One region of the Rossellomorea sp. y25 genome, then DNA from elsewhere that is predicted to be linked to it. Evidence: riboswitches for the same ligand, from Rfam matches in the RefSeq annotation. Region 1 holds a riboswitch; each other region holds the start of a gene.
The links. Region 1 has a riboswitch for S-adenosylmethionine ahead of AAEM60_RS11215 (Fur-regulated basic protein FbpA). Riboswitches for the same ligand answer to the same signal wherever they lie in the genome.
Positions count from the first base shown of each region.

Region 2: linked by a shared signal. The riboswitch ahead of mmuP (S-methylmethionine permease) and the one ahead of AAEM60_RS11215 (Fur-regulated basic protein FbpA) in region 1 are both predicted to bind S-adenosylmethionine.
Region 3: linked by a shared signal. The riboswitch ahead of metK (methionine adenosyltransferase) and the one ahead of AAEM60_RS11215 (Fur-regulated basic protein FbpA) in region 1 are both predicted to bind S-adenosylmethionine.

Region 1 covers NZ_CP145886.1:2,257,321-2,260,606, forward strand. Annotated here, with positions in the region: gene AAEM60_RS11205 (stage II sporulation protein P) at 1-500, shown strand, start outside; gene AAEM60_RS11210 (VTT domain-containing protein) at 586-1,155, opposite strand; gene AAEM60_RS11215 (Fur-regulated basic protein FbpA) at 1,472-1,687, opposite strand; SAM riboswitch class I at 1,788-1,895, opposite strand; gene AAEM60_RS11220 (protoporphyrinogen oxidase) at 2,188-3,286, shown strand, end outside.
Region 2 covers NZ_CP145886.1:1,143,470-1,146,755, reverse strand. Annotated here, with positions in the region: gene mmuM (homocysteine S-methyltransferase) at 1-488, opposite strand, end outside; gene mmuP (S-methylmethionine permease) at 457-1,869, opposite strand; SAM riboswitch class I at 1,964-2,069, opposite strand; gene nei (endonuclease VIII) at 2,208-3,032, shown strand; gene AAEM60_RS05665 (isochorismatase family protein) at 3,127-3,286, opposite strand, start outside.
Region 3 covers NZ_CP145886.1:3,652,624-3,655,909, reverse strand. Annotated here, with positions in the region: gene pckA (phosphoenolpyruvate carboxykinase (ATP)) at 1-1,354, opposite strand, end outside; SAM riboswitch class I at 1,684-1,827, shown strand; gene metK (methionine adenosyltransferase) at 2,039-3,241, shown strand.

The DNA.
Region 1 (3,286 bases):
TTGGTGCGGTTCAAGATAAGACGGATGTAAATAAAGCACTTAAAGATAAGTCATGGACGTATTTCGAATCGTATCAATTATCTAGGGGACTGGTCCAGGAAGCCATCGCTCAAGACAATGACCTAACCTACCTGATCGATATCCACCGGGATTCCCAGCCAAGAAACATCACAACCAAAACCATTAACGGCAAAAACTATGCCCGCTTATTTTTTATTGTAGGAAAAGAAAACAAAAACTTCGAAAAGAACCTGAAAATCGCTAAAGAATTAAATGCTAAATTAGAAGAAAAGTATCCTGGCATCAGCCGCGGAGTCTTTATCAAAACAAGAGCAGAAGGTAACGGGGTTTACAATCAGGACCTAACTGAGAGAGCCATGCTTCTTGAGTTTGGCGGAGTGGAAAATAATTTAGTAGAATTGTATAACTCAACAGAAGCATTTGCGGAGATCTTTGCAGAATATTACAAGAAGGATGCTGTCGAGGTGAATGCACAATAAGTAATGGGGGAGAAAGGACGTGTACCATGTGGTGGACGTCTTTTTTTTCAGTTCCGGAGGAGAGTGGTTTCCGTAACTGTGACAATCATGAAATTGAGTTCTTCCTCCAACGATATCCCAAATAAAACATCCCGACTACCACCGAACCTCCTAACAAAATAGCCTTCCCCTTATCCGCACCCAACACATTCACCACCACGAATGCCTCAATCAACAACGAAGGAATCTTGCCGACGGAACTGATCACAGAAAAAACCACAATTGGAATAGAGCTAAAGGCAGCCGCAACGGTTACCACACTTGAAGGCACAAATGGGACCATGCGAAATAAGATTAGAAGTATGATCCATTCGGTACCTGAGGCCTCTTTTAATTTGAGAAAATAATTGTTCGAAAGTATCTGATCAATACGAGCAAACTTAATTCCTTTTCGATATAAATAAAAACTAACAATGGCTCCTAATGATTCACCAAGTGTGGAAATTCCGATTCCAGGCCACAACCCGAATACGGAAATGTTAAAGGCCGTCAAGAAGACACTCGGTAGAAAACCAAGGATACTGATGACAACATTAATGAAAATACTGATAAAAAAGAGAGACCAATTATCGAGGCCGATGAATTCGTTCATAAAATGCTGCAGATTGAGGGACATATGTATATTCCTTTGTAAGAGATTAGACTAACCTTGAAAGATATATGAAATCTGGGAGAGGTGGAAACTATATGATATAAATTAAATAGTATCATACATGAATTTCATCCAGAACAATCCCTTGTCATTTTAGAAAAGGACTGACCACTTGTCAATGTAGCGTGCGAAAATGAGTGCAGGTAACATGATTACGACCATTGGCATACATGCACAGATATATGCTTTAAGTGTCCGGGTTAATGCAGAAAGTTAGCTTAAATTCCTAAATATAGGAAAGTAAGGAAGCCCCAATCCACTTCCATGGATGGGGGCTTTTTTAGCTGGTTAACTTCGCACAGTTTTTCCATTGAATCGATCCTACATCGCTGTGCGGATGGCTTTCCTGCTGAATGTATTTAAATTCGTCCTCTAATTCCTGCAGCGTCAACTCGAATAATTGTTTGTGGCCTTTTTTGAAAATGTTATGGATAATCAATTTGTTAATTAATTCATTTCGTCGATTTTGAATCGCTTCTTGTAGGATTTCTCCCATTGTGATCACTCCTCTTATAATGTGTCCGAATTGAGGAAGGGTCATTGAAAAAAGCCCGCTTCCCATTAGATAAGAAGAAGGCTTTATGTAACAAAACTTCAACTCATCTTCCAAGCAAATTGCTTGTGGAATTAGCACAGTGTTCTATGATGTAGAATCTGTTGCTGAGGCATCATCGGGCCAGTCCCTCTGCCTCTCTGGATAAGTGATTATATAGTTGTCATGAATTACATCTATTATATAGGTGAGTATTCATAGTTGTCAACTTGGTATTTATATAAAGTGGTGCATCATTAGAGGTAGAATAGGGTGTTGGAGTAAGTTGAAATAAAAAATTTGAAGTTGAAAAGAAACGGTTTAGCTTGGCAGATTATGCTCCCAAATCAGCCTTCAACCCCTTATTCCCGATACTTTTTCCCAATTCAGACACAGATTTTTTTTCTAATCAACAAAAAACATGATAATCTGTATACATAAACGCAATTATTGGAGTGAATCGTATGAAGACAGTGGTTGTCGTAGGTGGAGGAATTACAGGATTAACAACGCTGTACCATCTTCAAAAAATGTCCAAAGAACGAGAAATAGATATCAAGTTAATACTAATCGAGCGTAATCAGCAGCTCGGCGGCAAAATTAGAAGTGTAAGAGAAGCGGAATTCATTATGGAAGCAGGAGCCGATTCCATCGTAGCCCGTAATGAAGGGGTTCTCCCTCTCATTAATGAGCTTCATCTTCAAGATGAACTTGTCTATAATGAAACAGGCACATCTTACATATATACCAATGGAGAATTGCATAAGATTCCACATGACACGATTTTCGGAATTCCTATGAGCGTTGAGTCCCTTCAAAATAGCAGCTTGGTGTCAGAAAAAGGTAAGAATGCAGCACTTAAAGATCTTGAAACTGAAAACACACAATTTACAATAGAAAGTTCAATCGGTGAATTTTTAGAAGCATTCCTAGGTAAAGAACTGGTAGAGAATCAAGTTGCCCCAGTATTATCAGGCGTCTATTCTGGAAATTTGCATAAACTTACTTTGGCTTCGACACTCCCATACTTACTTGATTATAAAAATGAATACGGCAGTATTATTAAAGGTTTATCTAAAAACAAACAAAAATTCCAAGGACCATCCAATAAAAAGTTCATATCGTTTAAAAATGGTTTATCAACCATCATTGAACGACTAGAAGAAAAATGTTCCAGTGCGACAATCTTAAAGGGAGTGGAAACTACTAAGCTCCAAAAAACAGGAGACAAATATGAGCTGACTCTCAATGGTCAAGGGAGCATTCAAGCGGATTATGCAGTATTCGCAACACCTCATGATGTAGCCCAAAAGATTCTGACTCATGAAAAACTTGATCCTGATTTCAATAAACTGAAAAACTCTTCACTGATTTCGATCTACCTCGGATTTAATATACCGGATGAGGAACTTCCTGCTGATGGCACAGGATTCATCGTCTCCAAAGGCAGCGAAGTGAAATGTGATGCCTGCACATGGACGAGTCGGAAGTGGAAGCATACGTCCAATGACCAAAATCTTTTATTGCGACTGTTTTATAAAAGCACAAATCCTCATTATAAAG
Region 2 (3,286 bases), 1.1 Mb from region 1:
AATGCCTGGATTCTTGGAAAATGGAAATCTGCTAAATGTTGATCACTTACTCCATAGTTCCCAACGTATTCAGAGCCGTCAGCAAGGTATGCCCCGTAAGGTCCTACAGAACCTGCAACGATTGGTTTCGGCCGATTCGCATTGCCCTTCTCTTCCTTCCAGAATTCATCCCGGGCCTGTTTGGCAAGAGTAACCGTTCTCTTGATTAATTCCAGCGCTTCAGGTTTCTCTATTCCTCGCTTTTTAAAACCATCCACCGTTGCCTGGTAGCTGGCTGTAATCGCACAATCGGCTCCTGCACGGAAATAATCAGCATGAACCTTCTCAATCGCTTCCGGTTTTTCAAGAAGTATACGGGCAGACCAAAGGGAATCGTTTAAATCAAAGCCATGGGATTCCAGCTCTGTGGCTAATGCTCCATCTAAAATCAGTGGGGAATGTTTTTGTAAAATACTATCAATGGGATTTAGCTTCAGTTGATTCGACATAACCTTTTCCTCTTTTCTTTACGTATTGTGTTAGATAATAGCTTCCATAGCAAAGGACGATAAACGGGATTCCGCAATAAAGGGCTATCCTCTGAGTGGGATCAAAGGCAATGCCGATACAAGAAGCTAGACAAAGCAGAAATGACGCAATGGGAACGAGTGGGTAGAGCGGCGTCCGATAAGCCAGATCTTTCACATCGTTTCCTTCCTTTATATACTGTCTTCGAAATAGAAATTGGGCAGCACTAATGCTCATCCACACGATCACTACCGCAAGGCCTGAGACCGAAACCAATACGATGTAGACCGTTCCCGGTGCAATGATGCTTGAAAGCAAGGCCAGTCCCCCTCCCAGCATGCTGCATACAATCGCATTGAGAGGGACTCCCCTATCAGTCAATTTGGCAAAGATCGGTGAGATGGTTTGCTTATCTGCCAGCGACCATAGCATTCTGGAAGAAGCATACAAACCTGAGTTTGCGGCTGATAAAATGGCCGTTATAATAACAAAATTCATGATATCGGCGGCATATGGGATTCCAATCCGTCCTAGCACCGCTACGAAAGGACTTTCCAATATACCGGCTGACTGGCTCGGCAATAAAGCAGATAATACGACAATCGTCCCTACATAAAAGATGATCAATCTCACAAGCGTGGTGCGGATAGCTTTAGGAATCGATTTTGATGGATTCTCCGTTTCTCCCGCCGCAACCCCGATCAATTCTGTTCCTGAAAAGGCAAAGTTCACGGCAAGCATGGTCATCAAGATGGCAAATGCCCCATTCGGAAACAACCCTGAACTTGTGATATTCGAGAAAAACGGAGCGGGCTCTGATTGACCGAGAGGGATGAACCCGACAATCGCCCCTGCCCCGATCACAATAAACGCAACAATCGAAATCACTTTTACTAAAGAAAACCAAAATTCAGATTCAGCAAAAAACCGCACTGACAATGCATTAAGTCCAAAAATCAACGCAGCAAAGACCGCGCTCCATATCCATACACTAATCGAAGGAAACCAGCGCTGCATCATCAAGCCAGCCGCCGTAAACTCCGACCCCAATGCCACTGTCCATGTCAGCCAATATAACCAGCCCACCGTGTAACCGGTGCCTGGACCAATGAACTTTGCAGCATAACTATGAAAGGATCCCGTCTCCGGCATATGGACAGAAAGCTCGCCTAAGCAAAGCATCACAAGATAAACAACCAGCGCCCCAATCAAATAAGCAAGGATCGTCCCAAACGGTCCAGCCTGATGAATCGTATAACCCGAACTCAAGAATAGCCCGGTTCCGATCACCCCTCCAAGAGACAGCATCACCAAATGCCGTGTCTTCATCTTCCTTTTAAAACTCTGACCTGCGTGTTCCATAAAAAAACACCCTTCCTCCTGAATATATTGTGGAATAAGTGGACAAACAAAAAACGCACCCTGAACGAGTGCGTCACCGACAAATAAAAGATTGCTCCTATCTATCAGGTTTGAATCACCCGCTGGAATTAGCACAGTATCTTCACAGACCTGTTGCTGAGGCTTCAAAGGGCCAGTCCCTCCACCTCTCTGGATAAGAAAATATGTAGATTTTTTAAAACTTTATCAATATATTGGAATAATGTCAAGAACATGAAACAGATGAGCAGCCCAGCCTATCCGAATGTTACTTCGGAAAGAAAAAAGGGAACAACTATACTAAAAAAGGAGAAACTGCCATGCAAGAAGGTCCGGAAATCAGAAGAGCTGCAGATGGAGTAGAGCGCGCTCTTAAAAATAAAAACGTACAAGATGTGTACTTTGCCTTCCCTCATTTAGAAGAGTACGAAGACCTTTTAAAAGGATCGATCGTGACCAGAGTGGATACGAAAGGAAAAGCCATGCTTATCCGCTTTGACAATGGCTACACCATTTATTCACACAATCAACTCTATGGAAAGTGGTACATCAGGAACCTTTACAATTATCCGAAGACAAACCGCCAGCTCAGATTGGCTCTACATAATGAGAAAAAGTCGGCACTTCTTTACAGTGCATCTGATATTGAAGTCCTACGTGATGAAGAGGTACCTGAGCATCCTTTCGTTGCAAAAGTGGGACCCGATATTTTGAGTGAAGAAGTAACAGCGGACGAGTTGCTCCAAAGAATGAAAGACAAACGATTCTACAAAAGAAAGTGGTCGATTTTTTTATTAGATCAAGGGTTTGTAGCAGGAATCGGGAATTATTTGAGATCTGAGATCATGTTTGCAGCAGGCATCCACCCTTCTCTCCGTCCGATTGACTGTACGAAAGATCAATTGATGAAAACATCAGAGGCAATCATTCATTTAATGATGCAATCCTATAAGACTGGGGGAATTACAAACGATCTTGAACTTGTTGATAAGTTAAAAGCTCAAGGAGAGAAGCGCTCAAAATATCGACATTGGGTATTCAATCGGGAAGGAGCATCATGCTTTATTTGTGGGAGTGAAATTGAGAAGACGGTCGCAGCTTCGAGGCGGTTGTATTTTTGTCCGGTATGTCAGGTTGGGAGATAGGTTCCCTGCACCCCCTCGCCTCCCATGAACAAAGATAACTGTGTTACAGTAAAAAGCTCATCTCATCAGATCTGACAAAATGAGCTCTTCTATTCTACATTCCGTATTTCTCCCGATAATAATCATGCTTCGGCTGAAACAACTCTTCATCGGATTGTCTGACGTCGGAGAAATGATCTACATTATAATGACCATACAAAGCCTTGTTATGGTGCTGGATGATTTGTTCAGCCTTCAACACGGATGAATCCTTC
Region 3 (3,286 bases), 1.4 Mb from region 1:
GAGCTGCTTGAACCATAGCACGAGTGTAAGATAACTTCATGCGGTTACCAACACCGTATTCTCCACCAGTCCACCCGGTGTTCACTAAGAATACCTGTGCATTGTGCTCATCGATTTTCTTCCCAAGCATCTCGGCATAACGAGTTGCAGGAAGTGGCAGGAATGGTGAGCCAAAGCATGTTGAGAACGTTGCTTGTGGTGAAGTGATCCCACGCTCCGTACCTGCAAGCTTCGATGTATATCCACTTAAGAAGTGGTACATTGCTTGTTCTTTCGTCAGTTTGCTGATTGGAGGTAATACCCCGAATGCATCTGCCGTTAAGAATACGATTGTATTTGGATGTCCTGCAACACTTGGTTCAACGATGTTTTCCATCGCTTGAAGAGGGTATGCAGCACGAGTGTTTTCAGTTAATGTGTTATCCTCATAATCCGGGATGCGGGAATTGTCATCAAGGACAACATTTTCAAGGACAGAACCGAAACGGATGGCATCGAAGATTTGTGGCTCTTTCTCACGTGTCAGACCGATACATTTAGCGTAGCAGCCGCCTTCGATATTGAAAACACCGTTTGGAGACCAACCGTGTTCATCATCGCCGATCAAACGGCGGTTAGGGTCTGCGGATAAAGTCGTTTTTCCAGTTCCGGATAAACCGAAGAACAATGCCACATCGCCTTCGCGTCCCACGTTTGAAGAGCAGTGCATGGAAAGGATATCGGATTCAGGAAGCACGTAGTTCATGACAGAGAAAATCGATTTCTTCATTTCACCTGCATACTCAGTACCACCAATCAGGACAATTCTTCTTTCGAATGATACAATGATAAATGTTTCAGAATGAGTTCCGTCAACTTCGGGATCCGCCTTGAAGTTCGGAGCAGAAACGATTGTGAATTCTGATTGGTGACCCTTTAGCTCTTCTTCTGTCGGGCGAATGAATAATTGATGAGCGAAAAGATTATGCCAAGCAAATTCGTTGATAACCTGAATCGGCAGTCTATGTTTTGGGTCTGCACCTGCGAACCCTTGGAATGAGAACACTTCTTCTTTTTCTTTTAAGTAATTGATCACTTTTGTATATAGTTTATCGAATGATTCTGAAGAGATGGGTTGATTGACAGAACCCCACTCAATCTTATCCTTCGTGGATGGTTCTTCAACAATAAATTTATCCTTAGGAGAGCGTCCTGTGTATTTACCAGTTTCTGCTCTGACTGCACCTGATGATGTTAAAACGCCTTCATTGCGTTGAAGGACTTTTTCAACTAGTTGGGAAACAGATAATTGTTCCTGAATATTTTGACCGTTAAGTAATTCTGTTAATTCATTAGACATGCTCACTGAATTCATTAGAACCCTTCCTTTATATAAATTTATTTAATGGCATCGCTTACTTCACAAAAATAGTATAACACAATCAAGCTATTAGTCTATACTATTTATTTAATTTTATAATGTGTCTTCATTTTGTCACATTTTTCGTCCAAATACAGCTTGTTTCTTCTTATATATATGAAGAAAAAATCTAAATGTTTAGCCTCATTACCCCATTAGGTTATTTTAATGAAGAAAAATAGGTTGAAGTCATAAAAAGAGGCTAAAAGATTGGTTAAACCTGTCACTCGAAAAAAAGTTGACACCTCTAGTCCTAAACGTTATCATTGTTCCTTGAACGGATACTCTTATCCTGAGCTGGTGGAGGGAGCAGACCCTATGAAACCCAGCAACCTGCTAAATAGTGAATGGATCTTATACTTTGAAACGATCCGATTAAGCGAAGGTGCTAAACTGAGGCAAGGTCTATGAACCTTGAACGATAAGAGAGAAAAGGCGCGGCTATGATCTGAAACCTTTCCTCTATTGCTTTAATCATGAGGAAGGGTTTTTTCTGTTTATAGAGGATCAAATGCACATAATTCATGATTTTTTTATAAAAAAACCATGTTTACTTCATACTACTTAGGGAATGAGTACCGTATCTGTTTAATGTTTTGTTAGATCAAAGTCTAACAAATAGCTTAAGGAGGAACCTTGATGTCAACTAAACGTCGTCTGTTTACATCTGAGTCCGTAACCGAAGGACATCCAGATAAAATTTGTGACCAAATTTCTGATTCAATTCTTGATGCAATTCTTACCAATGACCCTAATGCTCGTGTAGCATGTGAAACGTCTGTTACAACGGGTCTTGTACTTGTTGCAGGTGAAATTACAACTAGTACGTATGTCGATATTCCGAAAATCGTTCGCGAAACAATCCGTGAAATTGGCTACACTCGTGCGAAATACGGCTTTGACGCTGAAACATGTGCAGTATTGACATCCATCGATGAGCAATCTGCTGATATCGCTCAAGGGGTAGACCAGGCACTTGAAGCCCGTGAAGGACAAATGACGGATGAGGAGATCGATGCAATCGGAGCAGGTGACCAAGGGTTAATGTTTGGATTCGCTTGTAATGAAACGAAAGAGCTTATGCCTCTTCCTATTTCCCTTGCTCACAAAATTTCCCGTCGCTTAACGGAAGTTCGTAAAGAAGAAATTCTTCCTTACTTACGTCCTGATGGAAAAACGCAAGTAACAGTTGAATATGATGAAAACGACAAGCCGGTTCGAATCGACACGATCGTTATCTCTACTCAACATCACCCTGAAGTAACGCTTGAGCAAATCCAGCGTAACTTGAAGGAATATGTCATCGATCCGGTTGTACCGAAAGAACTGATCGATGAGCAAACAAAATATTTCATCAACCCGACAGGTCGTTTCGTTATCGGTGGACCACAAGGTGATGCAGGTTTAACAGGACGTAAAATCATCGTTGACACATACGGCGGATATGCTCGTCATGGTGGCGGTGCATTCTCTGGTAAGGATGCAACGAAAGTGGACCGTTCAGCGGCATATGCAGCACGTTTCGTAGCGAAGAACATTGTAGCAGCTGGTTTAGCTGAAAAATGTGAAGTTCAATTAGCGTATGCAATCGGTGTTGCTCAACCGGTATCTATTTCAATCGACACATTCGGAACGGGTAAAGTATCAGAAGACGTATTGATTGATGTTGTCCGCAACAACTTTGACCTTCGTCCTGCTGGCATCATCAAAATGCTGGACCTTCGTCGTCCGATCTACAAGCAAACAGCTGCTTACGGACACTTCGGCCGTAACGATATTGATCTTCCTTGGGAGCGTACAAACAAAGCTGAAGCATTAAAAGCAGAAGCGTTAGGCGAATAAGATAAGATCAAAGAGACCAACACTTTATGGGTGTTGGTCTCTTTT